Regions from separate parts of the Collinsella ihumii genome, predicted to be linked through region 1. Evidence: riboswitches for the same ligand, from Rfam matches in the RefSeq annotation. Region 1 holds a riboswitch; the other holds the start of a gene.
The links. Region 1 has a riboswitch for thiamine pyrophosphate ahead of thiC (phosphomethylpyrimidine synthase ThiC). Riboswitches for the same ligand answer to the same signal wherever they lie in the genome.

Region 1 (7,897 bases):
CGCGACCGCCGAGGCGGGCGGACGCGACATCGTCTTCCAAATGGACGTCGACGACGGAGGACTCTGGAAGTTCGCCATGCCCCACGAGGACGTCACCATCAAGCTGGTGTTCCTGCCCTACCCCGATGATGAGGATCCGGATGAGCCCGACAAGCCGGACAAACCCGTTGAGACCCCGAAGCCGAACTTCAGCGACGTGGCCGACGACGCCTGGTACGCGGGCTCGGTCGCGTGGGCGGTCGAATCCGGCGCCATGGGCGGCTACACCGGGACGAACAAGTTCGGCCCCGACGACACCCTCACCCGCGCGCAGATGGCGCAGGTCCTGTGGAGCCTGGAGGGCAAGCCCTCCGTCACCGTCAACGCCGGCGACCTGCCCTCCGACGTGAAGACGGGCGAGTGGTACGCCTCGTCGGTGGCCTGGAGCCTTGAGACCGGCGTGTTCGCCGGCTACGACGACGGCACCTACGGGCCGGAGAACGCCCTCTCGCGCGAGCAGGCGGCGGTCGTTCTCTGGCGCCGCTCCGACGAGCCCGCATCCAACCAGAGCCTGAGCGCCTATCGCGACGGAGACAAGACGTCCTCCTTCGCGGTTGCCGCCATGCGTTGGGCGATCGAGGAGGGCGTGCTGTCCGGCAAGGACCAGGCGGACGGCTCGAAGCTGCTCTGCCCGCAGGACACCTGCACGCGTGCCGAACTCGCGACCATGCTCATGAGGATGGATAACGAGGGCAAGCTGTAATATCCGCCTCCAGCAGAAAAGCGGCCGCCCGGGACCTCAATGAAGGTCCCGGGCGGCCGCTTTTTCGGCTTGCATACCGTGCCGTGACATGATTTCGAAGGCGCCGCCGTGCTTACGCGATGGCCTCCAGGACGGCACCGCAGCGCGGGCAGGCGACGGGAACGGTGGGCGTGCCGACGCGCGTGGTCGTGTAGCCGCAACCGGGGCAGCGCATCGTCGTGGTCGCGAGCCTGCCGCCGCGTCCGTCAAGCGCGTGGAACCCGCCGGAAACCTCCGAGAGCTCCTCGTCGCTCAGCTGAATGGCGCCGTTGACCTTCATCTCGCGCTCTGCCATCGTTCGCTCCTCTCCATCGGCTGTCGAGACCATGGTACCCGGATTGGCCGACCTCGTCTTGTGGGAACGGAACGAAAGCAACGTTTTTGGGAACGAACCATGGCCCGTGGGTGAGCTGCTCGTGATACGGTGTTGCGCACGGTCCCGATTCCGAGGAGCACCCATGCTGCAGGTCATCATCTCCCCCGCCAAGCAGATGCGCGTCGCGCGCGACACGTTCAGCCCGCGCGGCATCCCGCCCTATCCCGCAACAACCAAGCGGATCTACCGCGCGCTGCGCGAGATCGAGCGGACCCAGGGCCCCGACGGCCTGCGGGGACTGTGGCGCGTGAACGACAAGCTGCTCGCCGAGAACATCGAGCGCCTGCATGCGTTCGAACCGGTCGCAGACGAGGCGCGGCTGGACGATCCGGATATCGCGCCTTCGGTCTCTCCCGCCGTCTTCTCGTACGTGGGCATCCAGTACCGCAGCATGGCGCCCGAGGTCATGGGGTTCGCCGAACTCGAATGGCTGCAGGAACACCTGTGGATCCTGTCCGGCTTCTACGGCTGCGTGCGCCCCTTCGACGCCGTGGAGCCCTATCGGCTTGAGATGGGGGCCAAGCTCGCCCTCGACGGCGCGCGCGACCTCTATGCGCTGTGGGGAGACGCGATCGCCCGCGCGATCTTTACCGACGACGAACCGGCTGTCGTGGTGAACCTCGCGAGCGTCGAGTACGCCAAGGCCGTGCTGCCGCACCTGCCCGAAGGGGCGACCGCGGTGACCTGCATCTTCAGCGAGGAGCTCCGAGCCGGGAAACCCGTGCAGCGCGCGACGGCGAGCAAGATCGCCCGCGGCTCCATGGTCCGCTGGATGGCAGAGCACGGCGTTGAGGATGCGCGCGACCTCACGCGGTTCGACGTGGGCTACGCCTTCGCACCGGACCTCTCCGATGCGGACGGGAGCACGCTTGTCTTTGTGCGCCAAGCAGGCGATGCCGAAGAGGACCACTCGTAGCCGTTCTCGCGCAGAGCACTCTCGAAATCGCGCTCGAACGCCTGGTGCGCGCCGAGCCCGATATTGAGCAGACCGTCGCCCGCACCCGAACCGATCGCCTCGACGCGGGAGGACGAGCCGTCGCCGGTGATGACGATGGTCAGGCTCGCATAGCTGCCGTTGCGCAGGAAGAACTTCTCGATGACGCCGACGTACACCGAGAAGTCGCCAAGGTCGCGCTCGGTCTTTCCCGCCCACTCGATTGAGGTCCCCAGCTCGCCGACCGCCGTGCGCACCAGGGCCTTGGCGTCCTCCATGCCGATGGGGGCTTCAAGAGGGATCATCGCATCCTCCCGTCTGCTGCCGCCTGAGATGAAACAGCAGGTCGCGTCACGAACCGCCGAGGAAGATGAGGATCGCGATGAGCACAACGACCAGGGCCAGGCACCACACCATGCACCCGCAGCCGCAGCCGGTCTGGTTACCGTTCGCCCCGGAGGGGCCTGTGAGCAGGCCGTGCACCATCTCGGTGAAGGCCCCGTCGCCCATGCCGACGCGCCCGTCGCGATCCCAGTCCAGCGGATGATGATTCATCTCGCCTCTCCTCTCACCTCTCGTGCTCAGTATACGAAGCATCTCGCGAACCCGGGCGATATCGGGGGACGGCTCCGTAAACGGCCCGCCGCAGTCCCCGTGGGCGGGTGTGAGAAAAAAGGGACAGGCACTTTTTTTCTCACGGCGGAGATTAACGACTCCGCGAGCGGTGCAACCGTAATTATGCTCGCCTCGAGGCTTCGCCCGCTATGCGCGCCACCGGAACCCCGAAATAGACGACGGCTCGAGTCCATCCGGAACCGAGCGCGCTATAATGGGCGCAACAATCGCATATCACGGGGAGCTTGCAGGACACCACGGCAGGCTGAGAGGGGGCGCGACCCGCCCCGACCCGACGAACCTGATATGGGTAATGCCAACGAAGGGAGCATGCGTATGAACGCACCCAACACTGTCAATCTTGTCACGCAGCTCGACTACGCGCGGGCGGGCGTCATCACCGACGCCATGCGCGCCGTCGCCGAGCGGGAACACCGCGATCCGGAGTTCATCCGCGCGGGCGTGGCGGCGGGCCGCATAGCCATTCCGGCGAACATCCGCCACCTCGACATGGGCCTTGAGCCCCGCGGCGTCGGAGCCGGCCTCTCCACCAAGGTGAACGTCAACCTCGGCATTTCCGGTGATGTCGCCGACGCCGACGTCGAGTGGGAAAAGGTGCGCACCGCCGAGAAGTTCGGCGCCGACGCCATCATGGACCTGTCCAACTCCGGCAAGACGCGCTTTTTCCGCCAGCAGCTCGTGCGCGAGACGCCGCTCATGGTGGGCACCGTCCCCATGTACGACGCCATCGGCTACATGGAGAAGCCCCTGGTCGAGCTGACCGTCGACGACCTGCTCGAGGTCACGCGCGCGCACGCCGAGGACGGCGTGGACTTCCTCACCATCCACTGCGGCATCAACAAGAGCGTCATCAAGACCTTCAAGGAGACCGGCCGCCTCATGAACATCGTGAGCCGCGGAGGCTCGCTGCTGTTCGGCTGGATGGAGGTCACCGGCAACGAGAACCCCTTCTTCGAGTACTACGACGAAATCCTGAAGATCTGCCATGAGTACGACGTCACCATCTCGCTCGGCGACTCGTGCCGCCCGGGCTGCCTCTACGATGCGAACGACGCCGTGGAGACCGCCGAGATGATCGAGCTGGGCAAGCTCACCAAGCGCGCTTGGGACGCCGGCGTCCAGGTCATGATCGAGGGCCCCGGGCACATGCCCATCAACGAGATCGAGGCCAATGTGCGCATGGAGAAGAGCCTGTGCCACAACGCGCCCTACTACGTGCTCGGCCCGCTTGTGACCGACATCGGCGTCGGCTACGATCACATCACCGCCGCGATCGGCGGCGCCATCTCGGCGAGCGCCGGCGCCGACTTCCTGTGCTACGTCACGCCCGCCGAGCACCTGTGCCTGCCGAACGCGCAGGATGTGCTCGACGGCCTCATCGCCACGAAGATCGCCGCGCACGCCGCCGATATCGCCAAGGGCGTGCCCGGCGCGAAGGATATCGACAACCGCATGGGAGACGCCCGCCGGCGCCTCGCCTGGAACGAGATGTGGACCTACGCGCTCGACCCGGTGACGTCGAAGGCGCGCTACGAGGCCTCCCCCGCCTCCACCGAGGGCACCTGCACCATGTGCGGCAAGATGTGCGCCGTGCGCACGGTCAACAAGGTGTTCGAGGGGACGACGATCGATCTCGACGCGCAGGGAAATACGGATTGATTCATGAATGTACGGGGGCCGAATCAGCGTTTGCGCAGGGTTCGTTTATCTGACACCCCAGTTCATTCATGAATGAGCTGATCGACGCTCCCGAACGGAAAAACTCACATGAAGGACCGGGCAGGGCCCCGTCCTCATCTCAGAAAGGAATAGCACCATGGACATGGCAGAACTCGGCCGTGCACTCGACAACGTTCGCACCACCGTGCCGCTCGTGCACTGCATCACCAACTACGTGACGGTCAACGACTGCGCAAACGCGCTGCTCGCGTGCGGAGGCTCCCCCATCATGAGCGACGAGCCCGATGACGTGGAGGACATCACCTCGATCTGCGGCGGCCTCGTGCTGAACATCGGCACGCTCAATCAGCGCAGCATCGAGGGCATGCGCGTGGCCGGCAAGCGCGCGGGCGAGCTGGGCCACGCGATCGTGCTCGACCCCGTGGGCGCCGGCGCATCCAAGCTGCGCACCGACACGGCGGCGGAGCTCATCGACACGCTGCCCGTCACGGTCGTGCGCGGCAACATGAGCGAGATCAAGACCATCGCCGGCTCCGCCGCAGCGACCCGCGGCGTGGACGTCAATCCCGATGACGCCGTGACCGAGGACAACCTCGCCGCGAGCGCCGATTTCGCCCGCAGCCTCGCCGCCAAGCTCGGCGCCGTCGTGGCCATCACGGGCGCCATCGACATCGTCGCCTCCGCGGACCGTGCGGTCGCCATCCGCAACGGCGTGGCGACCATGGGCAAGATCACCGGCACCGGCTGCATGCTCACCTGCGTCGCCGCCGCATATGCCGTCGCCAACCCCGACGACGTCTTCGGCGCGACCGTCGCCGCCATCGCGGGCCACGGCCTTGCCGGCGAGGTCGCCGCAGCGCGCATGGCGCCCGCCGACGGCAACGGCAGCTTCCGCACCTACCTGCTCGACGCCATCTGCAATATGTCCGCCGACCAGCTCATGGCCGGCGCCAAGATCGAGGAGCTGTAATGCCGGCCGCCCAGCGCGGCCCCTGGACGCCAGAGGATATCCGTCACGGCATGCTGCTGTATGCCGTGACGGACTCCGCCTGGCTGCACGGCCGCACGCTCGCCTCGTGCGTGCGCGAGGCGCTCGCGGGAGGCGCGACCTTCGTCCAGCTGCGCGAGAAGCACATGTCGACCGACGAGCTCGTGGAGGAAGCGAAGACGATCCTCCCCATCTGCCGCGAGGCGCGCGTCCCGTTTCTGATCGACGACGACGTCGAGGCGGCGCGGCTCGTCGGCGCCGACGGCGTGCATGTCGGCCAATCCGACACGGCATGCGCCGAGGCGCGCCGCATCCTCGGCCCCGACGCCATCGTCGGCGTCTCCGCGCAGACCGTGGAGCAGGCGGTCGCCGCCGAGCGGGCGGGCGCCGACTACCTCGGCGTGGGCGCGCTCATCCCCACGCCCACCAAGCCCGACGCCGTCGACGTCACGCCCGAGGAGCTTTCGCGAATCTGCCGCGCCGTCGAGATTCCCGTCGTCGGCATCGGCGGGCTGCACCTGAGCACGATCGACATCCTCGACGGAACCGGTGCCGCCGGCGCCGCCGTGGTTTCCGCGATCTTCGCCGCCGAGGATATCGAGAGGGACACGCGCGAGCTTGCCGACAAGCTCTCCCGCATGGCCCTCGCACGCTAGCGGCAAAGGATACCATCTGCGCCCATCCCAAATGGCGCAACGAGAAGGAGGTTGACGATGGACACGTTCCGCGTTCCCGCCGTGCTGTCTATCGCCGGTTCGGATTCGAGCGGCGGTGCCGGCATCCAAGCGGACATCAAGACGATTGCCGCCCATGGGTTGTTCGCCGAGACCGCCATCACGGCGCTTACCGCGCAGAACACCACGGGCGTCCGCGACGTGCTCGAGGCGACGCCCGAGTTCGTCGGCGAGCAGATCAATGCCGTGTTCGAGGACATCCCGCCCGCAGCGGTGAAGATCGGCATGGTGTCGTCGGCCGCCATCATCGAGACGATTGCGCAGCACCTTGAGCGCTGGCGCGCCGAGAATATCGTCGTCGACCCCGTCATGGTCGCCACGTCGGGCGCGCGCCTCATCAACGAAGATGCCTCGACGGCGCTCACAGGCAGGCTGCTGCCGCTCGCGCGCGTGATCACGCCCAATATTCCGGAGGCGATCGCCCTCGCCGGCAGATCGATCTCCGATGCCGACGAGCAGCAGGCGGCGGCATGCGAGCTCGTCGAGCGCTTCGGCTGCGCCGTCCTCGTCAAGGGCGGCCACGGCGTCGCCGACGCCAACGACGTGCTTGCCGAGCCTACGGGCACAGCAGGCCCGCGTATCACCTGGTTCACGCACGAGCGCATCGAGACCGAGAACACGCACGGCACCGGGTGCACGCTGTCGTCCGCCATCGCCTGCGGGCTGGCGCAGGGCCTTACGCTCTCCGATGCCGTCGAGCAGGCGAAAGCCTATCTGACCGGCGCCCTCGCCGCGGGCCTCGACCTGGGCCGCGGCTCGGGTCCCGTCGACCACATGTGGCGCCATCGCGGCTGATGGGTTGGATGGGGACGGGTTCGTTTCAACCCGTCCCCGATGGCACGCCGACAGCTGCCCCTAGTCGTCCGCGACCGTCACGCCCAGCAGGCCGACGAGCGCGAGGGCCTGCTCGACGCTCACCTTCGCGCCGCGTAGCTCGCGAAAGTCGCTCGAGAGCACCGGGGCGGCAAACTCACAGGTCGAAAGGTCGATGCCCGCAAGCGGCGTGCCGAACACGTCGATACGCGTCAGATCGCATCCGTCGAGCTCCACGCGCTTCAGGCGCGTCCGCTGCATCGCCGCCTCGATCAGGCGCACCGCGCGCATGCACAGCACATCGACGGTGCATTCGGACAGGTTCGCATAGCTCAGGTCGCTCGAGGAGACGGCGACGCCGGCGAGCCGGGCCTGAAGGAGGCTCAGGCCCGGCGCCGAGCAGTCGACCATATCGCAGCGGTTGAGCCACGCCCGATCCATGGAGCACCGGATGAACCGGCAGCCCTGAAAGCGCACATCGCGAAACGTGCACCCGCTGAAATCGACGCCGTCGAACGTGCAGCCGCGAAACGCCACGGTATCGAACGTCGCCGACCCCGCGTCCTCGTAGGAAAGCTCGAGTCCTACAAACGCCGTGTTACCCACCCGCGCGTCGCCCTCGGCGAACAGGTCGAGCAGCTCCTCGACATCGATGTGGGCCCCGAGCGCCTCGGGCACCTTGGCGAACGAGGAGACCCGCCGCGCCATTACAGGTACTTCCTCCAGTCGTCCTCCTCCTCGGCGGCCGCCTCCGCCGCAGCGTCCGCCGCGGCCTTGGCGCGCGCGGTCTGCATGTCGGAGTAGGACTCGCCGTTTTGCTCGGGGAAGCAGGCGAAGGCGTGCTCGAAGCGCGGGAGGTTGTCGTCGTAGCGGGTCTTGGGGATGGCGAACCAGACCTCCTCGAGCGCATGGGCGCCCGAGGCGAGCTCCGCGCGGAACATCTCGGCGACCGCGC
Region 2 (7,897 bases), on a different contig from region 1:
CGAAGCCCTCGCCGAACAGGTTGTCGTTCACCCAGTCGGTACCGGCGGTGCCGAACGCGTCGGCACCCGTCGCGATGGAATAGACAGCCCACATGATGAGGATGAACAGGGGCAGGCCGAGGATGCGGTTCGTGACGATGCGGTCGATCTTCTCGGAGGTGCTCATGCGCGCAGGCGCCTTCTTGAGGCAGCCGTCGATCATGTGCGCGATGACCGCGTAGCGCTCGCCGGTGATGATGGACTCGGCGTCATCGTCGCAGTCCTTCTCGCATGCGGCGATAAGCTCGTCGACCCGGGCGGCGCTGTCCTTGGGGAGGTTGATGAGGCGCAAGGCGTCCTGATCGCGCTCGAACAGCTTGACCGCGTAGTAGCGGCGCTTGGACGCGGGCACGGACGACGGGAGCAGGTCCTCGATCTTGGTGAGCACGTCCTCGATAGCGGAATCGAACCTGTGCTCGGGCACGCTGCCCTTGGTGGCCGCTGCGCGCTTGGCCTCGGCGAGCAGCTCGTCGACGCCCTTGTTGCGCAGCGCGGAGATCATCACGACCGGGCACCCGAGGCTCTTTGAGAGGGCGCGGGTGTCGATCTTGTCGCCGTTCTTCTCGACGAGGTCGGCCATGTTGAGCGCCGCCACGACCGGCAGTCCGGTCTCGACGACCTGAAGCGCCAGGTACAGGTTGCGCTCAAGGTTCGTGGCATCGATGACCTGGATCACGACGTCGGGCTCGCCGCTCATGAGGTAGTCGCGCGAGACCTTCTCCTCCGGGCTGTAGGGGGAAAGCGAGTAGATTCCGGGGAGGTCGGTGATCGTGACGCTCTTGTCACTGGTCAGCTTGGCCTCCTTCTTCTCAACCGTGACGCCGGGCCAGTTGCCCACATAGCCGTTCTGGCCGGTGATCAGGTTGAAAAGCGTGGTCTTGCCGCAGTTGGGGTTACCCGCCAACGCGACATGAAGCTGTGAAGCCGCCATGCGTTTCCTTCTTCCAAAATAGGCTTTGAAACTTCTTCAAGTTACCGAGCTAGCTGTGCGAGATCCCTGGCGGGCGCCTTAGGACCCTCATAGTTAGAAATAGCTAACTCTACCTGCGCAAACGCCCTCGCGGGTGCCGTTACTGCACCTCGACGATGGCCGCCTCCTCCTTGCGGATGGAGAGCTCGTAGCCGCGGACGGTGATCTGGATCGGGTCGCCCAGCGGCGCGACCTTCACGACCTTGAACTGCGTGCCCTTGATGAGGCCCAGGTCCATCAGATGACGGCGGAGTGCGCCCTCACCGTGCAGCTTGATGATGGTGGAGCTATCGCCCACCGCAACATCTCCCAGTGTCTTCATGTCCTTCCCCCTTCCTGTTCGCCACGTCCACGGTCGGCGCGCCGTCGCGCGCCCCGTGTCAGACCGTCATGACGCGCTGAGCGACCTTGGTGTCCAAGCCAAAGCGAGCGCCTTTGACCGTCACGATGATGTTGGAGGGACTGGAAGACACCACGTGCACCTCGGAGCCCTCGACAAACCCGATGTTCGCGAGATGGTGCTTGAGGTCCTCATCGCCGCGCACGCGCGTCACCATGATGGTTTCCCCCGCCTTTCGGAAGGAAAGCGGCATCGCGGGAACCTGCGGCCCTTGAGTCATACGGCATGTCTCCTCATCATCGTCCGATCGAATGGAACGGCATAGGCGAGGCAACGCTTCAAGTTAGCCCTGTCTATGTTTCCTACGGTAAACTAACACAAGGCTAACTTGTTGTGAAGGGGTTGTGGCCAAGTTGAGCAAAAAAGTTACCGATGGCTTACATATGCTATAAGCTGGGTGACATTTCAACGTGGCGATTTCCCCGCCTTGCTGTCACGCCTGCTGGGAAACGCCGATGTTTATGCCGACGCACCCCGGTCATCGACATAACCACGGGACTACCCGGCAACGGTACCCAGTAACGGTACCCAGAACTGCGAGAGAGGGCCGTTCAAGGGCCCCTCACCCGCAGTTCTGGGTACCGTTACTGGGCCCTGTTAGCGGGTGACCTGGTAGAGGCGGTGGTCGAGCCTTGCTCGAGAGACCCCGTATGCGTGCGGTGGGCAAACCGCACCGCGAAACCCCAGGAAAGAGGGGGTTATTGTTTTTTCAAAATGAATTTGGTATCAAATCGGGAAGAATGAGTGGAAAACGGCCATATCTGACAAGTCCGTGACCTGCGGCTTCTTTGTCCGGCCGATCCCGGAGGTCCCGGAAGGGGCCTCCGATCAGCCCTTAAGTGGCCCTTATAGCCCAAGACTTGACACCAAATTCAAACCAGAACAACCATGCACCTTGGTAAAAGGTTTTACCAAGGTGCGGTTTCGCACGCGGGCGGATACAACACCCGCCGCGGACCCGACCGCCGCAAAGACCATCAACCAGCGTCTCCCTAGCCGAGGAGGGCCAGCACCTGGCGCTTGTGCTCCAGGAACTCCTCGGTCAGGGCGAAGGAGGCGCGCTCTGCGCGCGGGCACGGTATGCGCTCGGTGCCCACGATGCGCGTCGGGCGTCCCGCCTGGGGAGCGCCGCGCATGACGAAGATCTCGTCGGCGAGCTCAAGCGCCTCGTCGACGTCATGGGTCACGACGAGCGCCGTCGTGCCGAAGCGCTCGGCGACGTCAAGAAACCACGCGTGCATGTCGGCCTTGGTGAACGCGTCGAGCGCGGAGAAGGGCTCATCGAGCAGCATGAAATCCTGACTGAACAGATAACTGCGAAGCAGGGCGGCGCGCTGCCGCATGCCGCCGGAAAGCTCCGAGGGCCAGCGGTCGGCCGTGCCCGCGAGCCCGAACGTGTCGAACAGCGCGATCGCCTGCTCCCGCGCCTGGGCACGGGGCACCCCGCGCAACACGAGCGGCAGGGACACGTTGTCGACGATCGTCTTCTCGGGCAGCAGCAAGTCCTTCTGCAGCATGTACGCCAGCTGCCCCGGCGCGCCCGTGATGTCGCGCCCGTCGAGCTCGACGCTGCCGGAATCGGGCAGCGAGAGCCCGGCGACCACATGGAACAGGGTCGTCTTGCCGCAGCCCGAGGGGCCGAGCAGGCAGGCGATATGCCCTGCAGGTACCGTCAGGCTGATGTCGTCGAGCACCTGCACCCCGTCGAACGCCACGCTCACGTGCCCGACTTCAAGCTGTGCCACGTTTGCCTCCCCCTGGGGGCAGCGAGCCGTCGCCGCTGCCCCGTGCCCTAAGCTTCTGTTAGATAAACTGCAGGTCAAGACCGGCACCGGGCTCGATCTCAGGCGCAAAGCCCTGATCGCCAACCCAGCCGAAGAACGCGTCCCAGCGGCCCTGGTCGATCACGCCCCACGCGTCGGCGTCGGCCTGGTACTGGTCGGCCAGGTACTCCTGGCTCGCGCGCACGAGCTCCTCATCGAGCTCCGGCGACGCCTCGAGCAGCACGTCGGCGGCAGCGTCCGGGTCCGCGATGCAGTCCTCGTAGCCGCGGCGCGTCGCATCCAGAAACGCCTGCACGGTATCGGGGTCGTCGGCGATCAGGTCGTCGTTGGCGATGATCACCGGCGTGTAGAAGTCGAAGACCGAGTCGATGTCGGCGAACGCGAAGTAATTCGTGTCGAGGCCCGCAAGCTGGCACTTCACGCCGGCCCACGCCCAGTAGATCCAGATGGTGTCCACCTGGTCGGTCTGCAGCGCGGTCACCTCGTCGGTCACCGTGGAGGGGATCATCTGCACGCGGCTGAAGTCTCCCCCGTCGGCCTCGACGCAATGCTTGATCACGCCCTGCTCGATGGGGCCCTCCCAGGTGGCGTACGTGTGGTCCATCATGGCCGCGGGATGCGTGATGCCCTTCTCGGCGCGGCTGATGATGCCCGAGGTGTTGTGCTGGATGATGGCGGCGATGGCGCTCACGGGAAGACGGCTGTCCTCGCTCGAGACGTAGCTCGCCATGGTGTCCTGGAAGCTCACGCCGAACTGGGCCTCGCCGGTGGCGACCAGGGCGTCGGCGCCGTTTTCGGGCGCCTGCACGATCTCGACCTCGAGACCGGCCTCCTCGTAGTACCCGCGGGCCGCGGCGACGTACACGCCCGTGTGGTTGGTGTTGGGCGTCCAGTCGAGCGCGAACGTGATCTTTTTGAGCTCAGAGGCGCCTGTTGCCGCGGAGCCGCCGGAAGATGCGGTGCTCGACGAGGTGCCGTCGGAGCATCCGGCGAGCGCAGAGGCACCGAGGACGCCGGCGCCCGCAAGGCCGCACCGCACAAGCCCGCGGCGGGAAACCGGACGGTGGGCAAAAAGCTGATCGATGGTTGAGATACGAGACATATGACTCTCCAATATGCGAAATCTGATCGATGCGCCTTGTCGGCGCCTTTTCCTACCCCTCGGAGCGCTCCCAGGGCATGAGCTTGCGGCGCAGCGCGCCGACCGCCCACATGAGCACCAGCGACAGGGCGGAGATGAGGATGATCACGGCGAACATCTTGTCGAACGCGTAGGCGCTGCGCACGCGGGTCATGTACACGCCCAGGCCCGAGAAGCCGCCGAGCCACTCGGCGATGACTGCGCCCACGATGGCGTAGGTCGCGGAGATCTTCAGGCCCGAGAACAGGTGCCCGAGCGACGCGGGCAGCTTCGCGTGGCGCATGATCTGCGCGCGGCTCGCGCCCATGGACCGCATGAGGTCGATGACGTCGGGGTCGACGGAGCGGAACCCGTCGAGCAGCCCCACCGTGATCGGGAAAAAGGTCGTGATGACGATAAGCACGACCTTGGGCAGCATGCCGTAGCCGAACCACAGCACGAGCAGCGGCGCGATGGCGACCGTCGGGATGGTCTGCGTGAGCACGACGAGCGGGTAGAACGCACGGTAGACGAGCTCGAAGCGGTCCATGAGGACCGCCGCGGCGAAACCGAGCGCGATACCGCAGGCGAGCCCCGCCGCCGCCTCGGCGAGCGACGTCACGGCATGGCCGGCCAACAGCTGCCAGTCGCCGACGAGCGCCTGGATGACTGCCACGGGGCTCGGCAGCAGAAACGACGGGACAAGCCCCACCGAGCACACGAGCTGCCAGATAGCGACCAGGGCCAGCACGGTCACCGGGGCGGCCAGCTTGCCGACAAGCGGGCTCACCCCCGCCGTGCGCGCAAGCGCCGGCGCGCCCGAGCCCTTACGCTTCGGACTCATGGTACTTTCCGACCTTCTGCTCCGTCGTCAGCAGGCCGCGCTCGGGCGCATAGAAGATCTTGGCATAGGTGGCCACCTTGTCGGCGCCGGCCTTGATGACGATACGGTTCACCTCGGTGAGCACCTCCATGCACAGGTCGTAGTCGCCCTCGATCGCGGTCTCGAACGGACCGACGTACGCATCGGGGAACTTGGACATGATGTAGGCGATGGCCTCGTCGACGATGCGGCAGGTCTCCTCGTCGCTCTCCGTGTTCTGCGGCAACACCTGAATCGCTACGCTTGCCTCCATGGTCTTCCCTTCCGGGGCATGGAAAAAGCCCCTCGAACATCGTAGGGGCTTTTGTATCAAAGCGTTGGTCCCTACGCCGGCATTACCCGGATCAGGTTCAGGGTCGAAGCGGTGCGGGCGATGCTGCCCGTCGAGCTTCCTCTCAGCCGGCATCCGCCAGCTCCCCTCTTGCGTGTCCAGTATATCCCAACTCGCGCAACCGCTCGCGCGTTCTTGCGACATCGGACGGCGCGGGACTCCATGCGCTATCGAGATGCGGCCAACGGCAGCGCGCGACGGCCGGGCTCCGCGCCGTACGCGCGCGCATTGCGCGCCGCGAGCAGCACCGTGCTGCCGTTGTGCACCAGCGAGCTCGCCTGCGGGGTGACGATCCCCGTGACGCCGCCCGCCAAAAGCAGCGAATTCAAACCGATGACCTCGGCGAACGACGCGTCCATGCGAGCCGCGAGGCCCATGGAGAGCCTGCGCAGGCGCACGAGCGCATCCAGGTCGCCATCGGTGAGCGTGATATCGGCGACCTCTTTGGCGATCGCGGTCCCCGACCCCATGGCGACGCCGACATGGGCAGCGGAGAGCGCCGGCGAGTCGTTCACGCCGTCGCCCACCATCACCACGCGGCGACCCTCCAGGCGCAGCTGCTCGACGATGCCGTGCTTGTCTTCCGGCAGCAGGTCGCTTCGCCACTCGTCGATACCCGCCTCCGCGGCGATGCGCGACGCGGCGCGGGCGTTGTCGCCGGTGAGCATCACAATGCGCGTGAGGCCGAGCTCGCGCAGCTCGCGTATCGCGCGCGCCGTGCCGGGCTTGCACGGATCCTGGATGCCCACGACGCCCTTGAGCTCGCCGTCGACCGCGAGATAGAGCACGGACAGGCCGCCGAGCTCGGCGGCGATCTTCCCGCGAGCCTCGTCGGGGATGCGGACGCCCTCGTCCTCCACCACGAAATGCTCCGAGCCGATCACCGCGCGCTTGCCGTCGAGCGAGCTCGCGATGCCGTGCGCGACCAGGTACTCGACCGCCGCATGGCGCTCGCGATGCTCAAGCCCCTCCGCCGCCGCGGCGCGTACCACGGCGCGCGCCACCGGATGCGGAAAGTGCTCCTCCAGGCACGCCGCGAAGCGGAGCACCTGCGTCCTCGTCCATCCGTCAAGCGGAATGACGGCGCACACCCGGGGCGCCGCCTCGGTCAGCGTGCCGGTCTTGTCGAACACGATGGTGTCCGCCTCCGCCATGGCCTCGAAGTGCCTGGAGCCCTTGACCGTGAAGCCCTCGCGCGCCGCCTGGCTCATGGCCGAAAGGACCGCGATGGCGCCGGTGAGCTTCAAGGCGCACGAGTAGTCGACCATGAGCGCCGCGCTCGTGCGGGTGAGGTTGCGCGTCGTCAGGGCGACGATGCCCGCAAGCAGGAAGTTCCACGGCACGATTCGATCGGCGAGCCGCTCGCGACGCGCCAGGCCCTCCGCCTTGTAGGCCTCCGCCTGCTCGACCAGGTTCACGATCGAGCGCAGCTTGGTGTCGCTCGCGCCGGCCTTGACGCGCACGTACGCCTCGCCGTCCTCCACGGCGGTGCCGGCGAACACGTCGTCGCCCACGGTGCGCTCCACCGCGAGCGGCTCGCCGGTCAGTGACGACTGGTTCACCATGGCGGTCCCCTGCTCGACCGTGCCGTCGACCGGAACGGGCATGCCGGTGCGCACGACGATGAGATCGCCGGCGACAAGCGAGTCCGCAAGGACGCGGCGCTCCTCCGCTCCGCGCAGGGCCGGATCTCCACAGGGCACGAGCTGTGCGTAATCGGGCACGTCGAGCAACGTGTAGATCAGCTGGTTTTGCGACGTGGCGCGCGTGTAGTCCTCGAGCAGTTCGCCCAAGTTGAGCAGCAGCATGGTGCTGGCGGCCGTCTTGAAATCGCGTTGTAGAAGCGAGATGCCGATGGCGGCCGCGTCGAGCACCGGCACGTCCAGGCGCGCACGGGCCAGCGAGCGCGCCGCGGCGCGGGCAAACCCCCGAAAGCCCCACAGGGTGCACAGAGCGCGCACCGGCGCGGGGAGGAACCAGCGTCGGGCGACATGGCCGCCCACGAGCGTCGCCACGTCCATCAGCAGGCCGTGGGTTTTCGGTGCCAGCGCGATCTCGCACGACCCCCGCGCCGCGTCGATCGCCTCGGCATCGACCGCGCGCAGCGCCGCCAGGGCTCCCTCGCGCTCGCCGACGGCATAGCGCACGGCCACCGACCCGATGCGCGGGTAGATCGACACCGCGGCGATGGCGGGAGCGGAGAGCAGCACGCGCCTCAGCGCGTCCAGATCCGCGTCGGGCACCCTTCCGGCAAGCTTCACGCGCATGCGCCCGGGAACTTCATGCTCGATCGTTATCTGCATGATCGCACGTCTCCCCTTCATGAACGGCGGCTGCAGTGGGGGGCGGGTCCCTCCGCAGCCGCCTTCC

Region 2: it holds a riboswitch for thiamine pyrophosphate, as region 1 does, so the genes downstream of both, QVN30_RS05555 (thiamine-binding protein) here and thiC (phosphomethylpyrimidine synthase ThiC) in region 1, are expected to answer to the same signal.

The regions. Positions count from the first base shown of each region.
Region 1 is NZ_JAUEIQ010000008.1:94,954-102,850, reverse strand. It holds gene QVN30_RS08785 (CAP and S-layer homology domain-containing protein) at 1-742, shown strand, start outside; gene QVN30_RS08780 (hypothetical protein) at 855-1,076, opposite strand; gene QVN30_RS08775 (YaaA family protein) at 1,240-2,073, shown strand; gene QVN30_RS08770 (DUF6054 family protein) at 1,983-2,396, opposite strand; gene QVN30_RS08765 (hypothetical protein) at 2,443-2,646, opposite strand; TPP riboswitch at 2,934-3,051, shown strand; gene thiC (phosphomethylpyrimidine synthase ThiC) at 3,043-4,386, shown strand; gene thiM (hydroxyethylthiazole kinase) at 4,544-5,377, shown strand; gene thiE (thiamine phosphate synthase) at 5,377-6,051, shown strand; gene thiD (bifunctional hydroxymethylpyrimidine kinase/phosphomethylpyrimidine kinase) at 6,109-6,924, shown strand; gene QVN30_RS08740 (pentapeptide repeat-containing protein) at 6,985-7,650, opposite strand; gene QVN30_RS08735 (TIGR02452 family protein) at 7,650-7,897, opposite strand, start outside.
Region 2 is NZ_JAUEIQ010000004.1:150,261-158,157, reverse strand. It holds gene feoB (ferrous iron transport protein B) at 1-970, opposite strand, end outside; gene QVN30_RS05580 (FeoA family protein) at 1,110-1,331, opposite strand; gene QVN30_RS05575 (FeoA family protein) at 1,390-1,629, opposite strand; gene QVN30_RS05570 (ABC transporter ATP-binding protein) at 2,402-3,154, opposite strand; gene QVN30_RS05565 (ABC transporter substrate-binding protein) at 3,213-4,295, opposite strand; gene QVN30_RS05560 (ABC transporter permease) at 4,348-5,157, opposite strand; gene QVN30_RS05555 (thiamine-binding protein) at 5,141-5,449, opposite strand; TPP riboswitch at 5,501-5,626, opposite strand; gene QVN30_RS05550 (heavy metal translocating P-type ATPase) at 5,695-7,830, opposite strand.